One region of the Alteromonas sp. MmMcT2-5 genome, then DNA from elsewhere that is predicted to be linked to it. Evidence: predicted binding sites of a transcription regulator. Region 1 holds the regulator's gene; each other region holds the start of a gene.

Evidence for each region. The regulator LexA, encoded in region 1, represses DNA repair genes until DNA is damaged. The targets are predictions, from matches to a motif close to TACTGTATNNNNATACAGTA.
Region 2: the regulator LexA is predicted to act here: its motif matches at 9,108-9,127, upstream of MHN09_RS16935 (YebG family protein).
Region 3: the regulator LexA is predicted to act here: its motif matches at 2,683-2,702, upstream of MHN09_RS19775 (putative DNA modification/repair radical SAM protein).

Annotation. Positions count from the first base shown of each region.
Region 1 is NZ_JAKRFB010000002.1:144,842-155,224, reverse strand. It holds gene cyoE (heme o synthase) at 1-892, opposite strand, end outside; gene MHN09_RS02680 (COX15/CtaA family protein) at 885-2,102, opposite strand; gene MHN09_RS02675 (hypothetical protein) at 2,108-2,647, opposite strand; gene MHN09_RS02670 (SURF1 family protein) at 2,640-3,344, opposite strand; gene MHN09_RS02665 (DUF2909 domain-containing protein) at 3,390-3,599, shown strand; gene MHN09_RS02660 (cytochrome c oxidase subunit 3) at 3,615-4,508, opposite strand; gene MHN09_RS02655 (cytochrome c oxidase assembly protein) at 4,532-5,119, opposite strand; gene ctaD (cytochrome c oxidase subunit I) at 5,267-6,910, opposite strand; gene coxB (cytochrome c oxidase subunit II) at 6,920-8,083, opposite strand; gene lexA (transcriptional repressor LexA) at 8,666-9,292, opposite strand; gene MHN09_RS02635 (hypothetical protein) at 9,405-10,383, opposite strand, start outside.
Region 2 is NZ_JAKRFB010000049.1:196-10,578, reverse strand. It holds gene MHN09_RS16975 (cation diffusion facilitator family transporter) at 1-618, shown strand, start outside; gene MHN09_RS16970 (YeiH family protein) at 730-1,725, shown strand; gene MHN09_RS16965 (methyl-accepting chemotaxis protein) at 1,885-2,967, shown strand; gene MHN09_RS16960 (hypothetical protein) at 3,056-3,739, shown strand; gene MHN09_RS16955 (ATP-binding protein) at 3,742-4,584, shown strand; gene MHN09_RS16950 (PAS domain-containing methyl-accepting chemotaxis protein) at 4,717-6,288, shown strand; gene MHN09_RS16945 (ABC transporter permease) at 6,418-7,749, opposite strand; gene MHN09_RS16940 (ABC transporter ATP-binding protein) at 7,749-8,552, opposite strand; gene MHN09_RS16935 (YebG family protein) at 8,775-9,062, opposite strand; gene rpsF (30S ribosomal protein S6) at 9,309-9,710, shown strand; gene rpsR (30S ribosomal protein S18) at 9,722-9,949, shown strand; gene rplI (50S ribosomal protein L9) at 9,976-10,383, shown strand, end outside.
Region 3 is NZ_JAKRFB010000079.1:2,799-13,181, reverse strand. It holds gene MHN09_RS19785 (BON domain-containing protein) at 1-396, shown strand, start outside; gene MHN09_RS19780 (TIGR03915 family putative DNA repair protein) at 520-1,326, opposite strand; gene MHN09_RS19775 (putative DNA modification/repair radical SAM protein) at 1,343-2,584, opposite strand; gene MHN09_RS19770 (hypothetical protein) at 3,049-3,426, shown strand; gene MHN09_RS19765 (5'-methylthioadenosine/S-adenosylhomocysteine nucleosidase) at 3,504-4,412, opposite strand; gene pyk (pyruvate kinase) at 4,608-6,044, opposite strand; gene MHN09_RS19755 (MurR/RpiR family transcriptional regulator) at 6,283-7,134, opposite strand; gene zwf (glucose-6-phosphate dehydrogenase) at 7,419-8,912, shown strand; gene pgl (6-phosphogluconolactonase) at 8,914-9,606, shown strand; gene edd (phosphogluconate dehydratase) at 9,616-10,383, shown strand, end outside.

The DNA.
Region 1 (10,383 bases):
CTAAGAGTAATACGACAAACAATACCATGAGATGAATAATTGAAAACCTAAAAGTTTTCATTGCAGTTTGTGGCTCTGCATCGAATTTTAACTTTAATGCATAGTATAAAAACCCAATGTTAAGCACACTTGAGCCAATCAAATAAATGAGATCGCTCATGCCTGTAAGATAGGGCAGCAAACATACAAGCCCCAACAATACTGTATACAGCAACACTGACGTTTTCGTAAATGACACACCGTGGGTTACCGGCAGCATGGGCACCTTCGCTTTGGCGTAATCTTTTTCTCTATGAATAGCGAGCGCCCAAAAATGCGGCGGCGTCCAGGTAAAGATAATCAGCACTAAAAGCAGGGCATGGGCATGTATTTCCCCTGTAACCGCGGTCCAACCTAGAAGCGGTGGAGCAGCCCCTGCTAAACCGCCAATCACGATGTTTTGCGGTGTCGCTCGCTTTAAATACATCGTGTAGATAAACGCGTAGCCTACTAGACTTGCTAAGGTTAACCACGCGGTTAGCATATTCACAAAAAGAGCTAACACTACAAATCCAACCACACCTAAAACGCCTGCAAACCACAGCGCGTTGTTTACGCTAACCTTGCCTTTTGCGACGGGGCGATTAAAAGTACGCGCCATCACACTATCTATCTTATGGTCGACAACGTGATTAATAACCGCAGCAGACGCAGACAACATACCAATACCCAATAAGCCACAGATAAGTACGGTTGCGTTTACCCACGAAGGCGTAGCTAAACACATGCCTACTAACGCGGTTAACAGCAACAACATGACGACATTAGGCTTAGTCATTTCATAGTAATCTCGCCACGTGACTACATTGTGCTGACGTGAAGTGCGCGCATGTAAAGAGACCGATTTAGCCATGGAAACCTCCTGGAGCTTTAGGGAGAATATGAGAAGACGTTGACGCGTTTAAAGGGTCGTGCAAAGGCGCTTCGTGGATGCTAAATGCACCTGCACCCTGCAGTGGTTTCGAACCTGAGAATGAGCCTGTATTTCGTTTTTCTGTACCGAAGACGTTATCGTTTTCTAGTGCCAAAAATACGGTAAAAATGAGGTTGAGTAGGGAGAGAAGTAACACGGCTGCGACCGCGTTATGCATTACAGCGATAGCCAGTGGCAGCATAAAGATAATGTTGCTAAGTCCTAATGCCACTTGCGTGCACAATGCTACCAACATAAACGCACCCACATATTTTTGTTTACTTGTGGTGTAGCGGCTTACCAACACACTTATACCTAGTGCTAGCAAGTATAAAAACGTGATGACCGCGCCGAACCTATGCACTATGTGCATGGTAACTCGTTCGCCGTAATCGTGAGCACCAAACTCATAGTTGTCTGCATCAGGCACACTGAATGCACCTGCCAAATCAATTCTTTCCTGCCAACCGCTTTCACAGACCGGCATTTCCGTACAGGCCAACGCAGCATAATTGGCAGAAGTCCATCCACCAAGAGCAATCTGGGTAACAAGCACGCCAAGCCCAATGAAGGCGAAAAGTTTAAGGTTTCGTTGAAAGACTTTGGCTTGAGGTAAGTCGGTAATATCCTGATCATGCATAGCTGACGCTATGGGCGCTTGTTTAGTTTTCGATGCATCGCCTGCGGTGTTGCGCAAGCGGAGGTAGAGAATAAACAGGCAAGAGAGTACAGAGAAGCCCCCCAGCAAATGCCCCATAACTACGACGGGAAGCAGATTGAGCGTCACGGTCCACATACCAAGTGCTGCCTGGAAGATAATAAGCCCCAGCAGTAACAGAGGTAATTTAACGGGCATTCCTTTGTCGCGCTGCCGAATAGCAATAATGGCAATAGCCAGAACACACAGCCCCAGCGTTCCTGCAAAATAGCGGTGAATCATTTCATTCCACGCCTTAAACGCCTCAACTGGACGTTCGGGAAAAGCAGCGTTGGCTTGTGCCACTTTTTCCTCACTCAAAGGCACGGTTAAATTACCGTAGCATCCAGGCCAGTCGGGGCATCCTAGCCCCGCGTCGGTCAAACGCGTATACGCACCGAGAATAATAACGACCGCCGCCAAAAAAATACTGAATAGGGTTAATTTTTTCATGGCCATTATCCTATACGCGATAATTTTAGGAGCTTTCTCATATCTGCCAGCATGTTGCGGCTTTCCATCACGGCGTCTTTTCTATCGTCTTTAATGTCGTAAAAGAGCATGGCGTTATTTTGCGTATCAACAATATAAACACTGCTAGAGGCAAGCGCCGTTGGTGTAGTAACGGGTAAGGTTTCGACAAAAGGGTAGTCTTCTAGCGCGGCTATCGCAGTTTGGTCGCTTGAAGCGGTAGTAACGACCACTGCTTGAGCACGGTCCGATTCTTTACCTAGCGCAAGCCACACTTGGTTAATGCTAAAAAGTGCGTTCTCGCACACTGCGTCACATTTACTTGGCATCACATACAACAAACGCCATTTAGGTTCCGCGTTTTCTAAAAGCGCACTCATGTCGATGGTCGGCGCGAGCAGCTGACCTTTATTTGTCGCGCCTTTAGTAAACCAATCGTTATCAAGTGCGAGCTTTGCCAAAACAACAGGTAAAACAAACACGGCTACCATAATAATTAATGTTTTTTTCGAAGCAGCATTACTCATAACTACGTCCTTTCTTACTAATTGCAAAGCCGCCAATGGCTGCAGCGGCAATAGCTAAACCAAACCATTGAACTGCATAGCCAAGGTGCTTTTCAGGAGACATTACGACGGTCTGATGTTCACGAATAAACGCGGGGTCAGGCGTGGTAAGGTGAAGAATAAAGGGTAAAAGTTTGCGCTCTAAGGCGTTGCTTAGTGCAGGGAATTCTATGTGTTGTACCAGCGCGGGGCTTTGCGACAAAGCCATGTTGGTTTCTTTCACTAAGGGGTTGTTACCCGGCACGCTAAGCACGCCGATTAATTCGCGCGTTTGGCTTGTAAAACTTATATCCGGTAGCGTGCGCGTTAAGTCTGGCGCAGGCACCCAGCCAAAGTTAACCAAGAGCCACCCGACATTGGTATTTACCGGTACGATGACATCGAAACCCACCCGCTGATTGTGAATCTGATTATCTAATAGCAACACATGGTTAGCGTCTATTGCGCCGCTGAACGATACGGTAATATCCCGAGGATCATCATGAGACAACGCCTCTTCTAAACTCAAGGTTCCATTACTTTGCTTTTGCGCTATGCTAGCTAAGCGTTGTTGCTTTTGGACCATGCGATCAAGTTGCCAGTACCCTAAACCGCACATAATCGCCACACTAAAGCCCGTGAGTAACCAAGGAATAACGTGGCGAGTGCGAGAAAACATGATTATTTCGCACCATGCAAAATTAGAATAAAAACAGAGGTGAATATGTTGATAAAAATAGTCCTTGTTGCGTTGGTGCTGTACATGATTGTGAACTTGTTCATGGCGATGCGAATCATGATGAAAAACGACACATCAAAAGGGCCTATGAGTAAGTACATTGGTCGACGCGTGCTCACTTCTGCCGTCATTGTTATTATTATTCTTATCGCTATTGGTACCGGTTTAATTACCCCAAACCCAAGGCCTTACTGAGTTTGGGGATTCCTTTTAAAGTACGTAAACAAAGATGTAGAGCATGACCCACACTACATCTACAAAGTGCCAGTACCAGCTCCCCGCCTGAAACGCGAAGTGGTTTTCAGGCGTGAAATGGCCTTTCAAGACCCTAAAAAACAGTACAATTAGAATGATGGTGCCAAGGGTCACATGCATGCCGTGAAACCCTGTGAGCATAAAGAAGGTGTTGCCGTAAATGCCTGACTGAAGCGTAAGCCCCAAGTCGCGATACGCATGTATGTACTCTTCTACCTGTAGGAACAAGAACCCACATCCAAGTAAGATAGTGATACCCAGCATTAGGGTTAGCTGTTTGCGTTTGTTTTGCTCTAGTCCCACATGAGCGAAGTGCAGTGTAATAGATGAGATAAGCAAGATAACCGTGTTGATTGTGGGCAACCCCGCAGCACTCATTTCCTGTGTGGAAGTGCCGCCTGGCGTTGACACCAGCGGCCACATGGCCTCAAAGGTCGGCCATAAGACCTCATTGGTCATAGCGTTGTTCGATGCGCCGCCCAGCCACGGAACGGAAATAAATCTCGCGTAGTAGAGGGCGCCGAAAAACGCAGCGAAAAACATTACCTCTGAAAAGATAAACCAGCTCATACCTTGTCGATATGAACGCCCCAGCTGATCGCTGTAAAGCCCTGCCATAGATTCGTCTATTTGATTTTTAAACCAACCTACAAGCATAACGAGCAATACTGCTATCCCCGCTAAAAGGATATGACCGCCATAGCCTGTTTCACCTTTGGTTGCTTGCACCACATAATTGCCCGCACCTACGGCGATAAGAAATAGAGCAACGGCCCCTACGATGGGCCATGGACTTTGTGCGGGTACATAATATTTTTGGTATTCGTGATTCTGTACTTCGGGTTGCATTTTCTTCTCCTTACCCCTTCGGCCTATTCGCCATTTGATGGTGTTGAAGCCATAAAGGGATTCGGTGTTGTCGTTAGGTCACTGGCTCGCGCTGTGACGTCATAGAGTGTGTACTGCAAGGTAAAAAACGTAATTTCTTCAGGTAGCTGAGGGTCTACATAAAACTGCATGGGCATATAGGCTTCACTACCCGCATCTAATGGCTGCTGATTGAAGCAGAAGCATTCAGTCTTGTTCAGGTACAGTGCTGCCGTTCCGGGGGATACAGAGGGAATGGCCTGAGCTACGATATTGCTTGATGCAGGGTTTCTCACATAAAACGACACCGTATTAAGTTCGCCAGGGTGCACTTTCACGCGCTTGGTTTCAGCACGAAACTCCCACGGCATACCGGTATTTGTGCGAGTAATAAACTCGACGGTCACTTCTCGCGACTCATCAATCTCAACCGATTGATAAACCGCAGCCGTGCCTTCGGTTTTTCCGTTAATACCCGTAACGTCGCAAAATACGTCGTACAAGGGAACAAGGGCAAAGCCGAAGCCAAACATGCCAATGACAATAGCAACAAGTTTAATAACCATCTTGTTGTTTGCGCTTTGCTGTGACATCACGTGACCTCCGGGTAAATCCATAGATGAAGGTTGGTAAACGCTTGCTTAGTCGTTTATCTCCCTCACCACCTGCAATGTGTGAATGTCATTCCCATCGGCTTTTGCCGGTTGAAAGGAATGACCTATTCACAACTCCACCTACCGTTACTTAACGACAGGTGGCGTTTCAAACGTGTGATAAGGAGCGGGTGATGGAATTTCCCATTCCAATCCTTCTGCGCCGTCCCAAACTTGCGCTGATACCGGCTCACCTTGCTTTTTGCATGCCTTGATAAGCAGGGCAAGAAAGATGAGCTGAGATAAACCGAATGCAAAACCACCCAGGCTTATCCATTTATTAAAATCAGCGAACTGCAATGCATAGTCAGGAATACGGCGTGGCATACCAGCCAAACCCACAAAGTGCATAGGGAAGAACAACACATTGACCGATACCAATGAGCACCAGAAATGCCATTTAGCTAAGGTTGTGTCATACATTTTTCCCGTCCATTTAGGCAACCAGTAATACACCGCAGCCATGATGGAAAAGACCGCGCCAGTTACCAGTACATAGTGGAAATGGGCTACAACGAAGTAAGTGTCGTGATATTGGAAGTCCACGGGCGTGATCGCCAACATTAGCCCTGACAACCCACCAATGGTGAACAGCACAATAAAGGCAATAGCGAACATCATTGGCATTTCGAAGCTCAGTGAGCCGCGCCACATGGTCGCTACCCAGTTAAACACTTTCACGCCAGTAGGCACCGAGATAAGCATGGTGGCAAACATGAAAAACATTTCCATGTACACCGGCATGCCCGTGGTGAACATATGGTGAGCCCATACAACAAAAGAGAGCAGCGCAATCGACGCCGTGGCGTACACCATAGACGCGTATCCAAACAGCTGCTTTCGAGAGAAGGTAGGAACAATTTGCGAGATAATGCCGAAAGCGGGCAAGATCATAATGTACACTTCAGGGTGCCCGAAGAACCAGAAAATATGCTGGAACATAACCGGGTCGCCGCCACCAGCAGCATCAAAAAAGCTCGTGCCAAAGAACTTATCAGTTAACACCATGGTAACCGCACCGGCGAGCACTGGCATTACCGCAATCAGCAAGAATGCCGTGATAAGCCACGTCCATACAAACAGCGGCATTTTCATCCAGGTCATGCCTGGCGCACGCATATTAAAGATGGTCACAATCACGTTAATCGCTCCCATAATGGATGAAATACCCATGATGTGAACAGAGAACACAAACAACGCTGTCGAATCGCCACTGTAAGTCGTTGAAAGGGGCGCGTAGAAAGTCCATCCAAAAGCAGGGCCGCCGCCTTCCATAAAGAGCGAGCTCAATAGAATGAGAAAGGCACCTGGTAAAATCCAGAAGCTCCAGTTATTCATGCGCGGTAACGCCATGTCAGGGGCGCCGATCATCATGGGAATAAGCCAGTTTGCGAGCCCAGTAAAGGCAGGCATTACTGCACCAAATACCATGATAAGCCCGTGTACCGTAGTCATTTGGTTAAAGAAGTTTGGCTCTACAATTTGTAGACCGGGTTGGAATAGTTCAGCGCGGATCACCATGGCCATCGCACCACCAACTAAAAACATAATAAAGGCAAACCACAGGTAAAGTGTGCCTATATCTTTATGGTTAGTGGTAAACAACCAACGCGTTATCCCTTTAGGAATATGATCGTGGTGTTCATGGTCATCATGTAGGTGACCACCATTTACTTGACCACTGTGAGGCGCAGAGGTATCTGGCGAAATAACTTCAGTTGCTTTGCTCATTGTCTGCTCCTAGTTTCCGTTTGCCACTGCGTTGACATCTTTGGCTTGAACCATATCGCCAGTTTTATTGCCCCAGGCATTTCGCTCGTAAGTGACTACGGCGGCAATTTCCTTAAGACTTAGCATTTTTCCAAACGCTTGCATGGCTGTTCCTGACTTTCCATGCAGCACGATGTCAATGTGACCTTGCTGATCTTCTAGTGCCATCTTGCTGCCTTTTAATGCCGGGAACACGCCAGGTAAACCTTCACCATTTGGCATATGGCAAGCAGCGCACGTTGCGTTGTATACTCGCTCGCCCTCTTTCATCAGTTCATCCATAGACATATTCATAGAAAGTAGACGCTGCTCTTCTTCTTTTGCTTTACGAACAATCTCTTCTTGTTCGCCCATCCACTTTTCAAACTCGGCGGGTTCTTTAGCAATTACCACAACCGGCATATAGCCATGGTCTTTACCACAAAGCTCTGCGCACTGTCCGCGATAAATACCCGGCTCATTCACCTTGGCCCAAGACTCGTTAATAAAGCCGGGGTTGGCGTCTTTTTTCACGGCAAAGTCAGGAACCCACCAAGAGTGGATAACGTCGTCAGAGGTAATAAGAAAGCGTACTTTTTTCCCAGTAGGAATAACCAAGGGACGGTCAACTTCCAGCAGGTAGTTATCTGTTTTCTGAAATTTGTTTTCTATTTGCTCGCGCTGAGTGGCGAGTAAAGAATAAAACTCGACATCGCTATCCATGTACTTGTAATGCCATTTCCATTGAGAGCCTGTTACTAACACCGTCATGTCAGGCTCAGACGTGTCTTCCATAGCAATTAGAGTATTCGCTGCGGGTACCGCCATGAAAATAAGAATAAGGAAAGGAATAACGGTCCAAGCAATTTCGACCTTCACGTTTTCGTGAAAATTAGCTGGCTTGGCGCCACGGGACTTTCTATGTAGATACATTGAGGCGAACATCACGCCAAAAACTACAACCGCGATACCTACACAAATGAAGAACATCAACATATGGAGGTCGTATACCTGCCCACTGATGTCGGTAGCACCGCGTCTCAAATTAAGCGAAGAGGCTTCTTCGCTTGCTTCTTGCGCAAAAAGCAAAGGGGAAAAAAGCAAAATTGGTATACTAGAACACCATTTTGCGAAAACGGTCGTTAGTTGTTTCACTCAGCACCTCCGTAATGGCGTGGTCAAAGACGCTGATTAATTTGCGCGATGCCCTACCAAATGGTTTGCGAACGATTGACCCATAACCTCAACTTGTAAAACAAATTTAGAGCCATTGTTATTATTTTGTTAATCTCTGTATAAGAATTGCGCAATAATGTCGTGCCGTCTAGTCTTTTCTATTAAAAATTTAACGAAGTGGTTAATTTTTAATCATTTACTAAAATGGTCGCGGGGATTTCAAGTGCAAAAAAGAGAAAGCGATTGCTGTGGGATGCCCTTGGAATCAAACAGGCATTTTGAACACGGGGTTAAAGTAAATGCTCGACTAACTAGTTAAGAAATCAATAAGTAATCGATGACTCAATGTCGATTTCAAACAAAATTCACAATAAAAAATGGAAAATACTTGAAGCATTCATAGAAAGAATAACGTGAGTAATGATAAAAATAAGCGCGCAGAAAACCAACAGGTTTGCTGGGCAGGATAAAACCTAAGTTGGCAGATTGAAGAAAAAAACAGGAACAAAAGACATAAAAAAAGCGGCTAACGCGCCGCTTTTATACAAACAAGCTAAAATACTACATCCAGTCAGCGTTTCTGATCACACCCACCGCAATACCTTCTATCGCAAAATGTTCAGTCGCCAAATCGACTTTTATTGGTGCAAACTCATCATTCTCAGCATGAAGCAATACTTCACGCCCGCGTTTCTCTAGACGCTTTACGGTGACGTCTTCATCTACACGCGCCACAACCACCTGACCGTTGTGTACATCAGTGGTGCGATGAACAGCGAGAAGATCACCGTCTAAAATACCAATGTCTTTCATGCTCATACCGTTAACGCGTAGCAAAAAGTCGGCATGGGGTTGAAACAGTGCAGGATCGACTTTGTAGTGCGATTCAACATGCTCTTGCGCCAAGATCGGCTCACCGGCTGCAACACGCCCAATTAACGGTAGGCCTTCTTCTTCTTGTGCGTCGTTATCAAGAGGGATATTGAGCTTAATGCCACGAGACGTACCAGGCAAAATTTCAATCACGCCTTTACGCGCCAATGCTTTCAAATGTTCCTCTGCTGCATTAGCAGAACGAAAGCCAAGCTGACGGGCTATTTCCGCACGAGTAGGCGGCATTCCCGTTTCTAACATGGTTGTTTTAATAAGTTCTAAAACTTCGGTTTGTCGAGCTGTGAGTGGGCGCATAAAAGACCTGTCTGTTCATACAGTTCCTGTAAGTATATACACCTAAAACTAAATAACAAGCACTTGCCGCGTCTTTTGCGATCTGCAATAGCCTACGACAAGTGCTTTCCTCTTATTTTACGAGAAGAGCCATGTTCGGGTTACTAATTTGTAACTCCAGCTCCCCATCACTATTTTGACGTGTGCGCATGCCTTCAACATTATCGAGCCCAAGTCCAGGGCTTTGCCACACCACATTGCCTTTATTATCAACCTCAACCACGCGATATGCGATGCTGTCATAATAATTGTACGAATAGTCATTCTCGTTAGGCTGGTAGATAGCGAGAATCGACTGATTAGACGACGTCGTTGGAACAGCCGCTATATACTGAGGGTAGAATGACGGTGCTATAGCGTCTTTGAGTTCTAATGCATCGCTCGCCACGTCATAAACATTGATGGTGTTGTAGTTTCTATTTAAACACGCAAATTCAAGTTCGCTATCACTATCAAAATTTACCGTGAGCAATTGGTCACAATTGGTTTCCAATTCATTCAATCCAACAAATTCACCATCCTGCATTTTATAGAGCTTGAGCGAACTATAGCCCCCAACAGCAAAATAATGCACACCGTCTTTTTCAGAGGCAGCAAGCGCATTAATTGAAAAATCGTTAATGATTGAGTCGATAAGCACCTGATTCTCGATATCAAACGCTTTAAGTCGATTGTTCTCAATAATAACTGCATCGGCGTAACTATCGTTATTTACGTCAATGGCTTCAATAAACGAAATTTCACTATTCTGATTATTGTTCAGTGTCCACTGAATAGCGTTATCTGTAAGTCTCACGACATTAAACGACGAACTATAATCCAGTGCCCCTATTAGTAACTCACCCACACCGTCATTGTTGTAGTCTGTAACGACCGGTTTGCTATAGTTATAGACATCTTCGCCAACCTCAGCACTTATCGCAAAGTTATCCTCTTTATCTACCGATAAAATCTGAATAGATGATTCGTAACTACTTGTATCGCTAACAAAGACGGCTCTTTCATCATTATCGCCATAAGGTGCCCAACCCGCGGCATGATATCTACTCGCG
Region 2 (10,383 bases), on a different contig from region 1:
ATCCCTCGTTTATCTAACCCCGAAATGCCCGTTACAGAGGGTATGATTGGATTAGCGATCCTAGGTATTGTCGTGAATGGATTTGCAGCTTATAAACTCCACGGCGGTCATTCGATGAATGAAAAGGTGCTTAACTGGCACTTAATTGAAGACACGATGGGGTGGGTAGCGGTACTGGTAGTAGCCATTGTGCTCCATTTTGTTGAATGGCCTATACTCGACCCAATTTTATCTATTGGTTTTACGCTATTTATTTTGGTCAATGTTGTTCGGTATGTTGTGCAGACCATGTCTTTGTTTCTACAGGGCGTACCTGACTTGGCTACAAGGAATGCTATTAGCAACACGCTTTTGAAAATCGAGCACGTTGAAGAAATTCACCATGTACATTTTTGGTCGCTTGACGGAGAGCAGCACGTGCTTACTGCACACGTGGTAATAAACTGTGCAATAGACAATGACAAACTGAGAGCACTCAAAAAGGAAGTTCACGAGCGTTTAGCCCCCTTTGAACTTGCTCATACCACGATAGAGTTTGAGTTGCCGGGTGAGCCATGTCGTGATGATAATGACCATTTACACGCCCACTCTCATGAACACCAGCACGAAGAGATATAAGTTGCGTTTAACTCTGGCGAGAGTAGGGATTCGTTCTCTAGAGGCCTACGAAAATCAAGCTATTGTAGTGATAGGCCTTTTAAGCAATAACTATAATTAACAAATAAAAGTATGAATATTAGATATCAAGCGATTCTCCCGGGAGTAAGCGTTTCGGTCATAACCGGCTTGGCGGCTCTTTTTCTCAGCGATCACTACGGTTCCCCTGCCATGCTGTTTGCTCTTCTGATAGGAATGGCTGTTTCTTTCCTCTATCGAGCCGATTCACCAAGTACCGAAGGGATTGATTTCTGTGCCAGTACTCTATTACGTACAGGTGTTGTACTCCTTGGTTTAAGGCTCGCACTTGAAGATTTAACGGCACTGGGTTGGGATACGCTGGGCTTATTGTGCTTTGCCATTTTAACGACTATTTTGCTTGGAATTGGCCTCGCTAAAATTTTTGGGTTAAAAGGGCAGTTAGGTGCCTTAACAGGAGGCGCAGTTGCCATCTGTGGCGCATCCGCTGCATTAGCTATATCTACCATTCTACCCAAAGGCCAGCACCATGAGCGAGATACACTAGTTACCGTTATTGGCGTTACCGCTATGTCTACAATCGCCATGGTACTCTATCCTATTATCGCTGTTCAGCTAAACCTGTCAGACAGTGAAGCCGGCATTTTTCTAGGTGGCACTATTCATGATGTTGCGCAAGTTGTAGGGGCAGGGTACTCGATTTCTCAGGAAGTAGGTGATATGGCGACGCTAACTAAACTTGTTAGGGTGGCTATGCTAGTTCCAGTAGTTATGATTATGGTGTTAGTCGTAGCAAAAACCTTATCTGTTGGTATCAAAAGCCGCCAAACAAACAGTCCTAAAATACCACTGTTTTTAGTCGGCTTCGTAATGATGATGCTCGTGAACAGCTTCTTTGTTTTACCTGAAAGTCTTGTAGAGATGGGGAGTCAAATCTCACGTTTTTTCCTCATCGTTTCCATAGCCGCGATTGGAATGAAATCAAACTTGGGTCAGCTCATCAATGTTGGTGTGCGACCAATAATTATGATTTTCGCAGAAACCTTATGGTTAGCACTCATCATTTTAGGGTACTTACACTTTTCGTAACGTTAGATAAGAAACTGGACGCGTCGTTTTAAATGTATCGAATTTAGAAAATCTGCCGATATTCAATGCATAACGCTACTTCAGACTAATAGTTAAATGGTCTGGATATCTGTTAATCTGAACAAAATAACTCTATAAAAAACATATCGGTAACCACACATGTTTGTATCTCGCAGTAAATACGAAGAAAAAGAAGCGCAAGTACGTAAACTAGAAGCAAGAGTGCAAGAAGCCTTAGACAAAATTGACGTTTTAGAGGCAGAAAATAGTGAGCTCATTAATGCCATTGAGGCTGCAAGTAGCCAGCACGCATCGTCGAACGATTCCGTTGTAATGAAGTGCATTATTGATGGTATGCGTCAATTAGAAGGTATTCGTGAAACGGTGTTGACCACTTATCAGCGTATTGACGCTGAGAATCAGTCAGTGGCTAATATTCATGAGCTCTTTAGTGACTCCGCTACTACGTTAAGCAAAATTGTTACCGACATGAGCGGGCTTAATGTCCAAATGGGCAGCATGAGTGAACGTATATCGGGGCTATCAACAACAGCAGATAACATTAATAAATTTGTTACTACTATTACGAGTATTTCTGATCAAACTAACTTACTTGCGCTAAACGCTGCTATCGAAGCTGCGCGAGCAGGCGATGCAGGCCGCGGGTTTAGTGTTGTTGCTGATGAAGTACGCGCATTGGCGACAGAAACCAACAAATCAGCAACAGAAGTATCTGAGCTGGTGAACGGTATAATTCAGTCTACTTCCAAAGCGGTTTCAGGTGTTAATGAGCTGCGCGGTAACAATGAGCAGCTAGGGACCGGCATTAATCAGCTAAATGGCAGCTACGAAGTTATGGTACAACACTGTGACAGTATGAAGTCCACTATTAGCGAAGGCGCAATTGCTACGTTCATTCAAACAGTAAAATTGGATCATGTAGTGTGGAAGGCCGAGGTTTATGCGGTGCTGTGCGGTTACAGCAATAAATCTGTAGCGGACTTTGGCGATCATAAGAACTGCCGCCTTGGGCAGTGGTATAGCGACAATGCTAACAAAGCGATTGGCCAGACAACGGCATTCAGAGAGATTGAAGCGCCGCATGCAAAAGTGCATAGTAGCGGTATCGCTGCCGTTCTAGCTAAACAAAATGGCAACAACGCTGAGGCAAATGCTAAGCTTATGGAAATGGAACAAGCCAGTGAGAGAGTACTAACTCTACTTGATAGGCTAGTTAATTAGCGGCCGTAGAACTCTATGGTTCGATAGGCCCTATTGAGACGCATGGCGCTCTGAGATTTTATCGGCGATTTAAATGGAGGGCTTCTTGGTGAGTGAAACATCGTATTCCACCGAACACGAGCGTATTCTTGCGCTGGAAGCCCGCGTTAACTCGTTAGCGCGACAACTTAAGCGTCAAAAAATTGCGCGTAAAAACGCAGAATCTTTCTTAGAAACCTATTCTCAAGATGCTTATCTAGCAAACCAAGCGCTTAGAAAAGCACTAAATGATTCGAAGCAGCGAGAGCGAGAGCTGCTCTACCTCAACAGAGCTGCATCACAGCTTTCCAATGCCCAGCCAGGTAAAAGTTTTATATTCTCTGCCTTAGAATCGGCGGTGGAATTTAGTAGTGCCCATTGTGGAAAAGCATTCATTGTGAAAAATGATGAACTAGTAGTGGGCGAAGATAACCAAGTACTTACTTATGAAGAGGGTTGGCGTAGCTCCCCAGAGCTTGCCGAATTGATTAAGTTTGAAACACCACTTTCCTTAAGGGACAGTTACTCCCATTGGTGTGTTACTGCAGTTCAGCGACCCGACACTCAAAAAGAGGCGCGCTTACTTCACTTCATGCATGAGATGGCAGACGGCGAATTCGCTTGGCTCGTGTTACTTACCAAAGACGATCACTTAGAAGAAGAAACGCTTCACGTTCTTGATACCTCCAAACATTATCTAAACATTACGTCTCGTTACCAGAACAAAAAACTGAGCTCACCAGTCGGCAAATAGAATTGAGTTCGGTTAAAAAAGACAGAGACTTTCTAGAAGAAAGGCTGGTTAGTGCAGACAAGATGACGATGTTGGGGCAACTTGCTGCGGGTATAGCACACGAAATCAATAACCCTATCGGCTATGTTCGAAGCAATACGGTGGTTGCAAAAGAAATTTTTAGCGACTATCAACACGCGTTAGAAGAAATAGGCAAGCTTTGTCGCACTGCTGGTGGAGAGGTAGAGTCGCAGTTCGAGGCGCTTGAAAAGCGCTTTTCATTACAAGAAAGTGCGAGCGAAATTACAGAGATGTTCAATGAATCTCACGAGGGCATTGAACGTATTATTGAAATTGTAAAAGCGCTGCGAAGTTTTTCGTATCCAGGCTCAGGAAAGCATACGCAAATAAGCGCTGTAGAAGCTATGAATACGGTTATCAAGCTAACGAACAACCTGCACAGGTACAAAAACAAAGTTAATTTAGAAGTACCGGACAAAGACGTTTATTTCCTTGGTAACGCAGGGCAAATTCAGCAGGTATTGGTTAATTTCGTAACCAACGCTATTTATGCTACCCCAGAAGGAAAGTCTATCACCCTAAAAGTACAAAAAGATGAAAAGAACGCCATGCTTATCGTAGAAGACGAAGGTATCGGTATGTCGAAAGAAACACTGGATAGAATATTCACGCCCTTTTTTACAACTAAACCACCCGGCGAGGGAACAGGGTTGGGAATGTCTATTTCCATGACTATTGTTGAAGAGCACAACGGAAAGATAAATATCACTAGCGAAGAAGGAAAGGGTACGCGCGTTACCGTTTTGTTACCTCTAGCCCAAAGTATAAATTGCTTTCCTAAATAGCTGATAGAATATAGAATTTCTCTAATTTTTTCTTCCTGCTAGACAGAATTTGTTTATGTTCTAGTCTTAGGAGGTAAGCAACATTTCCTACGATTAACGGATGGTTGCTTTGCTACATGGAGAAAGCACCGAATGAGAAACAATCAGCCAGTTACCCAAAAAGAATATAAGTTTCCAGCACATCATCGCCTGATATCTTCGACCGATAAGCGCGGTGTTATCCAGCATTGCAATAGCGAATTTGTAGAGGCGAGCGGATATACTCGTGAAGAACTCATTGGTAAAAACCACAATGTTATCCGTCATCCAGATATGCCAGCCCCCGTATTCAAAGAGATGTGGCGTACTTTGGAATCTGGGCAGAGCTGGTTAGGTCTCGTTAAAAACAGAAGAAAAAATGGCGATCATTATTGGGTTTCGGCCTTCGTAACGCCTGTGTACGAGGGGAAAACCGTTGTCGGCTATGAGTCCGTTCGAGTTCCAGCGTTGAATGATGAAATAACGCGTGCTTCCGGTGTTTATGCAAGAATGCAGCAAGGAAAGTCAGCGGTATCACCAATGTCGCGCTTAGCTCAAAACCTAATGCATCTGGCGCCTACGTTGCTGATAAGTGCTGTCTTAGTAATAGCTTTTGCATTTACCCACGGCGCCGCTGCGGCTGGCATTGCGCTGCTTGGAGCTATAGTTTTAATGATTGCTCAAGAAGCCAAGACAAGAAAAGACTGGGGCGCGCTGCTTTCTCTTAGCCCAGAAAGCTACGCGAATGAAACGGTGGCACAAACCTACTTCCCAGACCCCCCTCACATAAGCCAAGCCAAACTTGCACTGGGGTGTGAACTTGCCAGAAATCGCACGGCATTAACCCGAATTAAAGATGCGTCAGCGGGGCTCGAATCAATTGCTAACACCACGCATGAGCAAGCAGAAAGCACCAGTGCCGCGGTTGTTCAGCAAAATCAAGCTACACAGCAAATTGCGTCTGCGGTAACACAAATGAGTCAAGCGATTCAAGAAGTTGCCGAACGAGTAGAAAGTAACGCAAAGAGCGCAAGGACAGCGGCATCCAATGTAGAGACAGGCAACCAAAAAGCAGAACAAGCCATGCAGGCGATCGTAGCGTTGCGCGAGGCGGTAGAGTCTATTTCTACCACAGTGACAGAGTTGGCTCAGTCAACCAGCGATATTGGCGAAGCGGCCAATATCATCTCGACCATCGCTGAGCAGACTAACCTGTTAGCGCTTAATGCTGCGATTGAAGCTGCAAGGGCTGGCGAACAAGGAAGAGGTTTTGCGGTTGTTGCCGATGAGGTTCGTACTTTAGCTTCGAAAACTCGCGAATCGACCGATAAAATCCACAACATCATTAATGAATTGGCTGAGCGTTCTGATCGAGCTGTAAGGGTATCGACGGAAGGGCTAGCTTCAGCTGAGCACGGCAGCGCTATAGTAGAAGAAACCCGAGGTGCATTGTTTGAAATTAACAATGCAGTGAAAGGTATCGCTGATGCCACGGTAGAGATGTCTTCAGCGGTAGAAGAACAAAGCACGGTGGCAGAGCATATTAACCAGCAGTTAGTAGAAGTCGCTGACGGCGCGTCTGAAACCCAGCGTTCATCTGAAGCATCGCTTGCAGCAAGCCACGATTTGCGCGCAACGGTTAATCAGGTTCACGAGCTAATATTGCGTTTCAGTACAGATAAGTGAGTAGGAGAGTAATACTCACTCCAGCTCGCTTAAGCTCGCTCCATTAAAAGACCTATTGCCTATTTGCGCACAGATGTGGGGCTAAATAGAAGCTGACAAAACCCGAAACAACGCTGTAGGCATGGGTATTTATGAGTTCGCGTTTAGTCCCGCGTGTAGGCCGCGTCTGTAGGCCGCCACAGCGGGGAATAGTGAAACCAAGTATGTGCACCCCAGTATCAGTAAAATGATAATAACACTGCTTTGTCCAAACAGCGGGCTGCTTAAAAACAACCCATAGGTACTGCTTAACCAAGGTTTTAGTGCGCTCATAAGCCCAGCTACCAAGCCTAAACTCAGTGCGGCACTCACAATCGTAAGCAGCATCGCTTCAATCTGTATGAGTAGCAGTAAGGTAAACGGTCCTGCGCCTATAGTTCGTAAAACGGCGATTTCTTGATAACGCTCCCTCATCGTTGCTAGCAGCATAGTCGCAAGCCCAATAAGCGCGCAGATGACGATAAGACCGGAAAGGCCAAGCAATAGCGATTCAACATTTCCCATAATTTGCCAAAGTTCTGCGAGTGCCATGCCCGGTAGAATAGCCATTAGCGGCTCTTTTTTACTTTGATTAATTTGATACTGAAGCTGCAGTGCAGTTACCCGATGTTTAAGCCCCAGCATCACCACGGATACTGACTCAGGCGTAAACGCTTCGCTATTGTAAACTGCATGTTCTTTTGTATGCTCGTCATGCTCATGCTCATGCTCATGCTCATGCTCATGCTCATGCTCGTTCGCCTTGTCAGCAGATTTACGGCCTAACATTGAGGTGGGCGAATGTTTAGGTCCTGTGTGGGCTTCTTCAAGTCCCTGTAGGGTAACGTATACGGCTTTATCTACGGGCGTACCGGTTTTCTTAACTATGCCTGAGATAGTGAAAGGGTGATCATCATGGTTGTTGAACGATACGCTACCCAGACCATGGGAAATAATAATCTTATCCCCTACCTTGTACCCCAATGATTTGGCGATATCTGCGCCAATAACGGTAGACAGTGGCTGCGTAAATGTCGAGCCTGCTGCCATTTCAAGTGATTGCATATCACCGTATTTAAAGTGGTCGAAAAAGCTGTTGGTCGTACCTACTACTCTAAAACCTCTGTGGGTATCACCCAAAGATAGTGGGATAAGCCACGATACCTGCTTGTTAGATTGAAGCGCCGCAATACTTTTATATTCAATACCTTTGGTGGGAGTGCCTATATTAAACACTGATGACAGGAGTAAATTAAGCTGTCCACTTGGTGCGCCAACAATAAGATCTACACCAGAAACGGTGCGCGTAAAACTGGTTTTAACTTGGGTGCGAATAACGTCCACGCACAAAAGTAAACTAATGCTGATGGTAATGCTTAAAAGTGTGAGGATTGCCGTTGTTTTCCTGCGCTTTAAGCTTTCAATAGCAATGGTACTTAGCATTACGCACGCTCCTGTGCTTTTGTGGCCTCATCGCCTCGCGTTTTTATGTGGTTTGTACTTGGGCTTAATTCACTCATGCTGCAGTGGCGGTCGAAATAACTCTCCATGGCTTTATCGTGACTAACAAAAATCATGGTGCTTTCACCTGCAACGTCTTTTAACAGCGACATAAAACTATCTCTGGCATCGGTATCTAGGGCAGAGGTAGGTTCATCGACAATTAATAATTGTGGGTCGTTAATCAGTGCTCTGGCAATGGCAACGCGCTGCTGCTGACCAATACTCAATGCGTCAGCTTTCGCATGCAGCACGTGAGAAGGCAGCTGTAGCTTGTCCAGTAAATGACGAAGCTTTGCGTCTGATGCTGTCTTGCTGACGTTTGTACTTGCAAAATACACCGCCGCATTAATGTTCTGTGCCACAGAAAGGTAGGGAATAAGATTAAATTGTTGAAAAACAACGCCGATATTGCGTGCTCTAAACTTGTCCCGCTGTCGGTTCGATAATGCGGAGAAAGGCTGCGCTAATAAGGCGATGTCGCCCTGAGTTGGAGTTAATGTTCCGCACAGCAAATTGAGCAATGTGCTCTTTCCGCTACCCGAAGGCCCTGAGAGAAAAACGTGCTCACCTTGCGAAACTTGCCACGCTTTAATGTCAATGATGGGGGCACTTTCTTTGGTGTACGAAAACTGTAAATTGCTAACTTCAATCGCTGTGTTGCGCTCTTCAGTCACTGCGCTGCGGCCTTCAATTACTGCATTGCGCTGGGAGTGAGTGCTATTGTTTTTATTGAAGGTATTCACGCTAAGCCCGACCTGTATTTACGTCTTATGTTCACATTAGCAAAAGCGACACGTCTGTTCACCCAGTTAAAAACCAGAGAAAACACATTGCCGCGTTGAGGTAATGTTATCAAATAACATTTTTGCGTATAGCTATGCTATCAGATCTCATCAGCCTAAAGCGGCAATTGCTCTTATTAATTGCTCATCATAACGACGCAAAAGAGAGGCGCGCCTAAATTATCAGCCGTTAGCTTGTAGCTTTACCACTTCTGCGCTTTCATCTTCTAATACGCTTTCTGCGGTAGCGCCTTTGAAAATCTTACTGATTTTATCTTTGTTTTTAGACAGCATGATGGTGAGCTCTTCCACTACGCTATCGTCTAGCTTGATGCCCTTCGCATGAATGTAGTCAGCAAGGTTATCTGCTGCATCGAGCATTTTGTCATACTGATCGGCTTCTTTTTTGTCGGTAGTTACCAATTTTTCTACCCCTTTGTGCGTAACAACATACTGTGTGGTAATGGCCATGGTAGGTCCCCTGTTTATTAAAGACACAAAAACTGTACAGTATTTTACTGTATAAATAAACAGTATTTTGATTAAATGTCTGAGCGTAGTGTTTGGGGAAAGGGCAAATGATTGTTCTAAAGGTGATTAATGCTTGTGCAATTAGTAACTGCTGCGTATAATGCGCGCCCTTACAGCCATCCCAATTCGTTCCTTGTCTCCATACAGTCGGCTGTACTGTCGAGGCTACAACCGTAAGGAGCTATAATGCGTCATTACGAAATCGTATTTATGGTTCACCCTGATCAGAGTGAACAAGTACCTGGTATGATCGAGCGTTATACCACAATCCTAAAGCAAGACGGTGGTCAGATTCATCGTTTAGAAGATTGGGGCCGTCGTCAACTGGCTTACCCAATTGAAAAGCTGCACAAAGCCCACTACGTACTAATCAATGCTGAAGCGTCTGCAGAAGCTGTTGATGAATTGGAAAATGCTTTCCGTTTCAACGACGTGATCCTACGTAACATGGTTATGCGCACTAAGACTGCTGTGACTGAGCCTTCTCCAATGATGAAAGAAGAGCCTCGTCGTGAGCGTCGTGACGATTCTGCTCCTCGCCAAGATCGCGCGGAAAAGAAAACTGAAACCACTGAAGACAACGCTTAAGGAGATCACCCATGGCTCGTTTTTTCAGACGTCGTAAGTTCTGCCGTTTCACTGCAGAAGGTGTGACTGAGATTGATTACAAAGATATCGCTACTCTTAAGAACTACATCACTGAGAGCGGTAAAATTGTCCCTAGCCGTATTACTGGTACAAGCGCAAAATATCAGCGTCAGCTGTCTTCTGCGATCAAGCGCGCACGTTTCCTTGCGTTGCTTCCGTACACTGATTCACACAAGTAATTTGGCGAATATAAGGGTTAGCTAAGATGAATATCATCCTACTAGATAAAATCGCCAACCTTGGCGGCCTGGGCGACCAAGTGACTGTTAAGTCTGGTTACGCTCGTAACTTCCTTTTCCCACAGGGTAAAGCGGTTCCTGCAACTAAAGACAACGTTGAAAAGTTCGAAGCACGTCGTGCTGAACTTGAAGCGAAAATTGCTGAGCAACTAGCTGCTGCTAACGCACGCGCTGAAAAAGTTGCTGAGCTTGCTGAAGTTACAATCGCAGCTCCTGCTGGTGACGAAGGTAAACTATTTGGCTCTGTTGGTACTCGTGACATCGCTGATGCAATCACTGCAGCTGGCGTTGAAGTACAAAAAGCAGAAGTTAAACTACCTACTGGTACTCTTCGTGAAACTGGTGAGTATGACATCGACTTACAACTTCACTCT
Region 3 (10,383 bases), on a different contig from region 1:
ACTGGTAAGGTTGAGAACTCTGTTGATAAAAAGCTAGCGGAAGAGCTAGTAGCGAATATTGACGGTGTAACGTCTGTAGACAACAAGCTAACGGTTGTCTCTGACAAAGATATGGAAGGCGACATGTCAGATGACATGGAAGATACTGTTGACGAAGGCACAAGCGAGTTAACTGACGCCAAAATCGCCACAGTAATCAAAACTCGTCTTCTTATGGATACCGATATTTCAGGTTTCGACATCGATGTTGACGTAGAAAACGGTGTAGTAACACTGACTGGCGACGTTGATTCTGATGCTGAGCGTGATCTAGCTGTGGAAATTGCCAAGAATGCATCTGACGTAAAAGATGTTGAAAGCAACCTTCGTGTAGTTACTGAAACTGCGATGAACTAATATCATTGTTGCTTTACACAAAAAAAAGGGGCCTCGGCCCCTTTTTTTCTGGTCACGTTTTACAGAGCTTTTCAAATCGCAATAAACAAAGGAAGCACAGCTGCTAATATTTGTCAGGAGGACTCATTCACCATTCTCCACCTTTTTTCCATTTAGTATCATCTTACGTGCTCTAGCATCCGAGTGGCGTATCATATCGTTAATAAGCGACGTCTCAGGCATATTCTTCCAGTATTTTTTTGGCATTGAACTTAACATTGCCTTTGTTTTTACGCGGGCAGGATTAAATATATTTGCATAATACGTAAGCCAGTATTTTTCAATTCTGTCATCATTTGGAATGATACTAGGGTCAGGATTATCTTCCAAAACAAGTGTTTTAGTATTCCAATGCGCAGCTCGATAAGGGGTAAGTATTGACCAACACATATTTTTAAAACGCGTCTGAAAAAAATCGAGCTTCATCTCCAAGCTGAAGTGTTCTGGTTCATACCACGCAATAAAATGCTCTTGTCCGTCAAGTACGACTTCTCGAAATCTCAAAAAAGCACTTATCTTATATGCATCGCGTTTTACTGCTTTAGCCAGCATGTTGAGACGCAACACATCTTCGTCAGTTTTTAAGTGAATAAGGTTTCTGTTTTCGAAAACTACTCGCCATAAAACGCGGTAACATAAAGCGAAACGATCGGGGGCTTGGTGGCATAACGCATACTTCAACAGCGTTAAAACTGATCTAGGAATTCTGTAATTCGTTTGGCTTTCACCAATAGCGATGGCCGAATCGGTCACGGCAAACAAGTCGTCTTGGTTAGATTGCGAAGTTTGCCATGTAACGTTCTCCGGAGGTATGTGTTGGGCTAGACATTCTCTCGATGCTTTTCGCCATTCATCGTATCCGGGCACTGATGAAATTGTTACTTTTTTCATTGTGGTACCAATTAGATTAAGCGCTGAACAATTCAAACTGTTTTGGTTGTTTAAATTGCTGTTCAAAGTTACTGCTATCGAGCAAATGGATAGCGGGGGAATAATCACTAACAGTAATGAACGGTTTTAATTTTTGTAAGGGTAAACGCATTTTTGTGAGATCGAACCAGCTAAGCTTTGTGTAACGTCGAATAGCCAGAATTTTTTGTACTGTGCGTGCTCCCAGTCCAGGAACTCGCAATAAAAGTAGCTTGTCAGCTTTGTTTAAATCGATGGGAAATATGTGGCGATTGCGTAGCGCCCACGCAAGCTTGGGGTCGTGCTCCATATCTAGCATGTCGTTGTGTACGATTTCATCTAAACCAAATCCATAAAAGCGCAGGAGCCAATCGGCCTGATAAAGTCGGTGTTCACGGATAAGTGGCGCCGGTTTAAGAGGCAAGACTTCAGACGCATCTGGGATGGGCGAAAATGCAGAATAGTAAACGCGCCGCAATTTTTGTTGACCATACAGTTTGACACTCGTGCCAAGGATAACTTTATCATTTGAGTCATCGGCTCCTATGATCATCTGAGTGGACTGTCCGCCAGGAGCAAAGCGAGGTGGGCGTTTACCCGAGTAGGTTTTATCCACTTTGTGTTCATTTATTTTGTCTTTCAATGTATTCATTGAACCGTGAATTTCACCAAGGTCTTTTTCTGGGGCGTATTTGTTCAACGAATTTTGCGTCGGCATTTCGATGTTTATACTTAGCCTATCGGCATATAAGCCAGCTTCAGCCTGTAGTTCAGGAGATGCATTCGGAATGGTCTTAAGATGAATGTATCCTTTAAATCCGTGATCAATGCGAAGAGACTTCGCGATGCGTACCATGCTCTCCATAGTCAGGTCAGGAGAGCCGACAATACCGGAACTTAAAAATAATCCCTCAATGTAGTTACGCTTATAAAAATTAAGCGTTAAATCAACCGTTTCTTTAACGGTAAAACGCGCTCGTTGAACGTTGCTAGACACCCTATTGATGCAGTAATGGCAATCGTATATGCAATAGTTGGTCATTAGGATCTTAAGTAATGATATGCATCGACCATCAGGGGTAAAGCTGTGACATATCCCTGACCCTCCTGTGAGCGAACCTATTCCTGTTTTGTCAGTTTTACCTGCTTTTCGTTTACCGGCGGAGCCACTTGCGCAAGAAGCGTCATACTTAGCGGCATCTGAAAGAATTTCGAGTTTTTGAATGAGTTTGTCATGCATCGCAAATGGTCACTTTCTCTAGGCAAATGTACGTGGTAGACGGTCTGAAAAAAAACAAGATTCCATACCAGTACTTTGCTTGTTATGGTATATCTTAATACTGTATAAGTGTACAGTGTTGAGGGGAGTGAGTTTATTAAATTTGAAAGGAAAATTTTATCTTGCTGTGTGTAGAAAGTACCTTATACAACTTTAGTATAAGTTTTGGGTTGGTCTAAATTACTGAAAAATAAAGATTAAATATATGGTGCGGAAGGTGCATATGGTTAAGTAGATATGAGTGAATTACTTGATGTATTGAACAGACGAAAGTTTGTATTGTCAGGCAGAAAACATCTGCTGCAACGTGAAAGCTAGAAACTTAGAAAGTCGAATGACTCAATACATTGGTGATAAATAGTTTTAATTAAGTGGATTGTAGCGAGCTTATCGATACAAGTGCAAAATCGTTCAAGGAGTGGGGCATGAACTTTTTAAAGTGGGTTTATTCAGGCTTAGTGGTATCAGCAATCATTGTTATAGTCGGTGTAATTGGGCAAGGAAAGCTATCCGTAAGCCAAGCATCAGCTGATGACGAACAGCGCCCCGTTCATATGGATATTCAAAAAGTACAGCGCAACTTCTCATTGGTAGAATTTGATTTGTCGAAAAAGGCACATCTATTGAGAAAAACGCGTCTAGAGCACTACATTGCACAGGCTAAACAAGCCGATTTAAGAGGTTGGAAATTTAAGCGTGATGAGTTTGTTGAGCGTGCTGAAAATATTCTAAATCACCATCTTACTCAATACGCGGATGATGTTAGTCAAGATGCGGAAACTTATACCGCTCAAGCAATCTAATACAAAGGCTATACATGAAAACGCGCCTTACATTCTTACAATGTAGGGCGCGTTTTTCGATTGAGTGTTTTCCACATTTATTCCGACAGCGCAGAAATATAAGCTTTTACCACTTTTTCAACAAAGGCCTGACAATCTTTGGCCGTGGTTGGGTCATATTCACCATGGTTGGTAATGTTGTTCGACAATACGCGAATACCTAAAAAGGGAACGTGGTAGGCATGTGCAATCTGCGCTGCAGAAGCGGTTTCCATTTCTTCCACACTCGTTCCCATATTCTTATGAAGCCATGCTATTCGATCTAACTCGTTATTCCAAAAGTTACCGCTGCCAATCGTTCCTTTAACGACGTTCCCGCGTTTGTACTGCTTGGATAGCGATAGAGCTAGGTTGATGAGCTGTTTGTCTCCTAAATAAAAACGTAACTTTTCTGCGTCCTTAGCGCTACTTCCTTCTCCCGCGCTGCCTTCTGACGCCATAAGATCCATCGGCAGCCAATTAAACGGTTGAGAACCTTCTCCTTGAGCCAGCTTGGGCGTTTTAAAATTGGATGCATTAATACTGCGTTCGCCAAGAACAATATCACCAACTTTTAAGGAAGGATCGTGGCCACCTGATGTTCCCTGATTGATGATAAGGCGAGGGTGGTATCTCTCTATGCCAATAGCGGTGGCGGCCGCAGTATTTTCTAAACCCTTACCGGTTTTAGCTACCACAATGGGGTACCCGTTTAGTGTCCCTTTATAGAATACGGCATTACCTGAATACTCTGTTGTAGTGTTATCCAAAAGCGCAGCAAAGTATTCAGCTTCAATGGGCATGGGGCCTTGAATCATTATTGGCTGTAATGGTGCATTCTGTGAAGCTACTTCTACACGCTTCATGGTGTGTACGTGCTGTGTATTTGCCCATACGCTATGAGTGAAAAGTGCCAAGAGCGTTATAATTGCTGAAAAACGTGTGTAGCGATTGAAAATGAGCTGCATATCTATCCTTATTTTTGTCGTTGTTGTCCCGAGGAGTGTTAACGAATTCTCGTTGTTTGGTTGGATATGTTTTTTGTAATTTTGATACTGACTTAGTTGAGTGTTCTTATTATAAGCGTCAGCTTACCACTGCTTTAGTAAATTACAGGCAAAAAAAAGCGAAGCATTTGCTTCGCTTTAATAGTGTATTCGTTGCTATTCGACTTCTACGATTTTAAGGGTATTGGTCGCGCCCACTTTTTCCATTTCATCGCCGTAAGTCAGGATGATACTGTCGCCGCTTTTCACTAGTCCTTTCTCTTTAAGTGATGCAATGACATCGTACTTCAATTTGCCAGGTTCACTGTTTGAAGAGTCAAAGAAAACCGGCTTAACGCCGCGGCAAAGCGCCATTGTGTTAAGCGTTGATTCGTGACGAGACATCGCAATAATTGGCAGAGATGTAGTAATGCGAGACATTAACGTTGGTGTAGTTCCACTTTCAGTCAAACCTACAATCGCTTTAACACTTGGCAAGTGGTTCGCAGCGTAAACCGCTGACAGAGCAATTGACTCGCTAGTAGAAGAAAACTGCTGATCCATGCGGTGCTTGGAAATTTTAACGCTTGGATGTGTTTCCGCGCCTTCACAAACACGAGCCATAGCTGCAACTGTTTCAATAGGGAAATTACCCGCCGCAGTTTCAGCTGAAAGCATTACCGCGTCAGTGCCGTCTAGTACAGCGTTTGCAACGTCCATTACTTCTGCACGTGTAGGCATAGGGCTGTCAATCATCGACTCCATCATTTGCGTCGCGGTGATCACAACCTTGTTGAGCTGGCGAGAACGGGCAATCAGTTTCTTTTGAACACCAACAAGTTCCGCATCGCCAATTTCTACACCCAAGTCACCACGAGCAACCATTACCGCATCTGAAGCGCTGATGATATCCGTCATGGCTTCGTCAGACGCCACCGTTTCAGCACGCTCGACCTTTGCACAAATTTTTGCGTAGCAGCCAGCTGCTTCGGCAAGTTCTCGCGCGTAGTTCAAGTCTGCGCCGCTGCGAGGAAATGACACTGCAAGGTAATCAACACCAATTTTCGCGGCGGTTTTAATGTCTTCTTTGTCTTTTTCGGTAAGTGCATCTGCAGAAAGACCACCGCCTTGACGGTTAATGCCTTTATTGTTTGAAAGCTTGCCGCCTACTGTTACTTCAGTAATCACTTTGCGGCCTTCAACGCCAGTTACTCGAAGCTGAATTCGACCGTCATCAAGAAGCAGAATATCGCCTGCCGATACATCATCAGGAAGCGCTTTGTAATCAATACCTACTTGATTAATATCACCTTCGTCGCGGCCCAATTCAGCGTCTAGAATGAATTTTGCGCCAACCTCTAAACGAACTGCACCTTCGGCAAAACGAGCAACACGGATTTTAGGACCTTGAAGATCACCTAAAATCGCTACGTATTTACCTAGGTTCTTTGCCGCCTGACGAACGCGCTTTGCACGTTCAATGTGGTCTTCGGCTTGTCCGTGTGAAAAGTTCATGCGCACAGTGTTTGCGCCTGCGGCAATAAGTGCCTGAATCTTTTCAAGTGAGTCGGTTGCAGGTCCTAGGGTGGCAAGAATTTTCGTTCTTCTGGTCATGTGATTCCGTCGCTGTTTCTAAGTTAGAAAAGACAAAGAGTGATAGGCTACGCGTTTATACGGTATGCCTGTAATCGCTTTACGTAATTTTATTACAGAATAATAGTTGAATTTGACAAAAATGTGAATGAAATAAACAAAAACGCCTAACTGGCTCGACCAGTTAGGCGTTTTCGCTGATTTATTGAACCGATATTGTTACGGTAAGTGGTTCTTATGTGATCACGTGGGAAGAAAATTACTCACCACGCTTTTCATAACGTGAACCACGCAGCGTATCTTTTACTCGCTTCAGGTTCTCTCTGAACTTGTTGCCGCGGCGCAGTGTAAAGCCGGTTGCCAGTACATCAATTAGCGTGAGCTGCGCGATGCGAGAGGCCATAGGCATATACATATCAGTATCTTCCGGCACTTCCAGCGATAACACGTAACTGCACTCTTGTGCCAGCGGGCTATCTGCTGAGGTAATTCCTACCACAGTAGCGTCGTTCATGCGGGCAATTTGCGCTATTTCTACTAAGCTTTTAGTTCGGCCCGTATGGCTAATCAATACAACAACATCGCCATCTGAACAGTTCATGCAGCTCATGCGCTGCATCAGAATATCTTCAAAGTAGACCACTGGAACATTGAAGCGGAAAAACTTATTTAGTGCATCGTGTGCCACTGAAGCTGAAGCGCCTAAGCCGAAAAATGAAATTTTCTGTGCCTGTGTAAGTAAATCAACAACGCGATTTACCACGTTCACATCCACAGATTGGCGCGCCACTTCCAGGGACGCCATGGTCGATTCGAATATCTTATTGGTATATTCGTCTGGGCTGTCGTTTTCATCAACATGGCGGTTTACATAAGGCGTGCCGTTAGCCAGGCTCTGCGCTAAATGCAGTTTAAAGTCTGGGAAGCCTTTAGTATCAAGTCTTCGGCAGAAACGGTTTACGGTAGGCTCACTAACATCCGACATCTTAGCGAGGGTTGCTATACTCGAATGAATGGCCGTTTGTGGGTTAGCTAGAATTACTTCAGCTACCTTTTTCTCAGATTTACTGAATGCCGCTTGGTTTTGTGTGATTTTTTCTAAAATGTTCATACAGATATAGCAATTAGTTAGCACAATTTATTGTAAGGTACACCCGTAATAGTACCCAATGTGACGTCTGTGACAAGAAAAATGTAATTTTTTGACAATTTTTGTTATTTCAATCGGGTTAAATGAGGGTAAACTGAGGGAAACAGTAAAGATTCAGATCCTATAGTTGGTACAAGTTGTAATTTTACTACATTTGGTGTTAACTATACGGTAAAAATAGTCGTTAGTGTTGTAAATAACTGTACAATACGCCGCGGACACATACATTTAAAAGGTCGACGAATATGGTATTGGATAATTCCTACGAACCCTGTGATTTTGTACTTTTCGGTACATTGGGAGATCTTTCACGACGCAAGTTGTTGCCTTCTTTATATCAGCTTGAAAAAGCAAACTTGATGCACCCAGACACCACTATTGTGGGTGTTGCGCGTCAAGAAATGGAGCTGGATGCCTATATTGAAGAAGTTCATGCCAACCTAATCAAGTTTGGCGAGAAGAACTTGTGTGAAGCCACTTGGGAAAAAATGAAAGCACGTTTGCACTATGCATGCGTAGACATGAAGGACGTTGAAAGCTATTGCGTATTAGACGACCACGTTGACCCAAGCCGCACCATGGTGTGTTATCTAGCGACGCCACCGGCGATATACGGTGATATCTGTCGTGGCCTGCATAGCTGCAAAATTATCGACTCAAGCGTTCGCGTTGTGCTAGAAAAGCCAATTGGTCACGATTTGGCATCGTCTAAAGTGATCAATGAGCAAGTTGCAGAATACTTCGACGAAAAGCAAATTTACCGCATTGACCATTACCTTGGTAAAGAGACAGTACTAAACCTAGTATCACTGCGTTTTGCCAATTCTATTTTTGCTACTAACTGGGACCACAACTGCATTGACCATGTTCAAATCTCAGTTGCAGAGTCAGTGGGTATTGAAGGGCGTTGGGGTTACTTTGACGACGCGGGTCAAATGCGAGATATGGTGCAAAACCACTTGCTACAAATTTTAAGTTTGGTAGCGATGGAGCCTCCGACAACGCTCGACGCTGACAGCATTCGTGACGAAAAGTTGAAAGTGCTTAAAGCGCTTCGTCCGATTAACTCGTTTAATATTAATGACAGCACAGTACGCGGTCAGTATACCTCTGGTTTCGTGAAGGGCGAAGAAGTGCCTGGGTACCTTGAAGAAGAAGGTGCTAATACGCAAAGTAAAACCGAAACCTTTGTTGCTATTAAAGCGGAAATTGACAACTGGCGTTGGGCTGGTGTGCCGTTCTACCTACGCACAGGTAAGCGCATGCCAACTAAGGTGAGTGAAGTTGTTATTTACTTCAAGCGTCAGCCACACAACTTGTTCGGTGACAGCTTCAAGAATCTCCCACCCAATAAGCTCGTTATTCGTCTACAGCCAGACGAAGGGGTAGAAATCACCGTAATGAATAAAGTACCTGGCTTAACCAGCTCAGGCTCTATGGATCTACAAAAATCCAAGTTAAACCTAAGTTTCTCTGAAGCGTTTGCCGATGAGCGTATTCCTGACGCATACGAAAAACTCCTTCTTGAAGTTATGTTGGGTAATCAGGCGCTATTCGTTCGTCGTGACGAAATTGAGCAAGCTTGGACGTGGGTAGACTCAATTCTTGAAGCGTGGAAGCAATCGAGCGAGCCGCCAGAACCGTATCAAGCAGGTACGTGGGGGCCGGTAGACTCTATAGGTCTTCTTGCTCGCGAAAATCGCAGCTGGTACGAGAGCAAAACAGGGAAGAAAAAGTAATATGGCGTTAACAACTCTATCATTTGAAACACCTGATGCGCTGACTGATGCATTTGCGCAAGACTTAGTCAGCATTTTAAAAACAGGTATTAAAACTCGCGGTCGAGCTTCGCTTGTCGTTAGTGGTGGTCGTACACCGCTGGCGCTTTTTAAACAACTAAGTGAAACCGAACTTGAGTGGGATAAGGTTGATATCACCCTTGCCGACGAGCGCTGGGTTGAAGAGGGCCACGAGGCCAGCAACACCAGCCTAGTCAAAAATAATCTAATTCAAAATAAAGCCGCAGCAGCTCGTTTTATCGAATTGAAAAGCGATGCTAATGATGCAAACGAAGGCGTAAATGCCGCAGAGTCAAATCTGGCTAGCATGTCACAACCTTTTGATGCATTGATTCTTGGCATGGGGGAAGATGGTCACACTGCATCGCTTTTCCCTTGCTCTGAACAAGTACTTGACGGCTTAGATATGAGCAGCGGCAGAACCTGCATCGCTGTTCAACCTACAACAGCACCTCATCAACGTATTTCATTAACGCTACCAGCGTTACTCAATAGCCGTAATATCTTTTTGCATTTAACAGGCGAGAAGAAAAAACAAGTCTTACTTGATGCTATTGAAAATGCCACCGAAGCGCAAAAGCCCATCACCGCCGTAGTTAACCGCGCGCCGGTTACTTTGATGTGGGCGCCATAGGAGACAAACATGAATCCAAAAATTGCTGAAGTTACGCAACGAATTATCGAGCGTAGTAAAGAAACGCGTAAGGCGTATCTAGAAAAAATTGAGAGTGCACGACGTCAAGGACCACACCGTGGTGTGTTGTCATGCGGTAACCTTGCTCACGGCTTTGCAGCATGTGGAACAAGCGAAAAATCAGATCTTCGTTCAATGACCAAAGCCAACGTGGCAATTGTGTCTGCGTATAACGATATGCTTTCAGCGCACCAGCCTTACGAGACGTATCCTGCGCTCATTAAGGATGCAGTGAAAGAAGTAGGCAGCGTAGCCCAGTTCGCAGGTGGTGTACCTGCTATGTGTGATGGTGTTACGCAAGGCCAGTCTGGCATGGACTTAAGCCTAATGAGCCGTGATAACATTGCTCAGGGTGCTGCCATTGCGCTTTCTCACAATATGTTCGATAGCGCACTGATGCTAGGTATCTGCGACAAAATCGTTCCTGGGCTTCTAATGGGCGCACTAACGTTCGGTCATTTGCCTACGGTTTTTGTGCCAGCAGGTCCAATGCCATCGGGTCTTCCAAACAAAGAAAAAGCCCGTGTTCGTCAAGAATTTGCCGAAGGTAAAGTAGGGCGTGACGCGCTGCTTGAAGCTGAATCTCAATCTTACCACTCTGCAGGTACCTGTACGTTCTACGGAACGGCAAACTCGAACCAACTAGTGGTTGAAATGATGGGCTTGCACCTTCCTGGTTCGTCGTTTGTTAATCCGGGCACTCCTTTGCGCGACGCG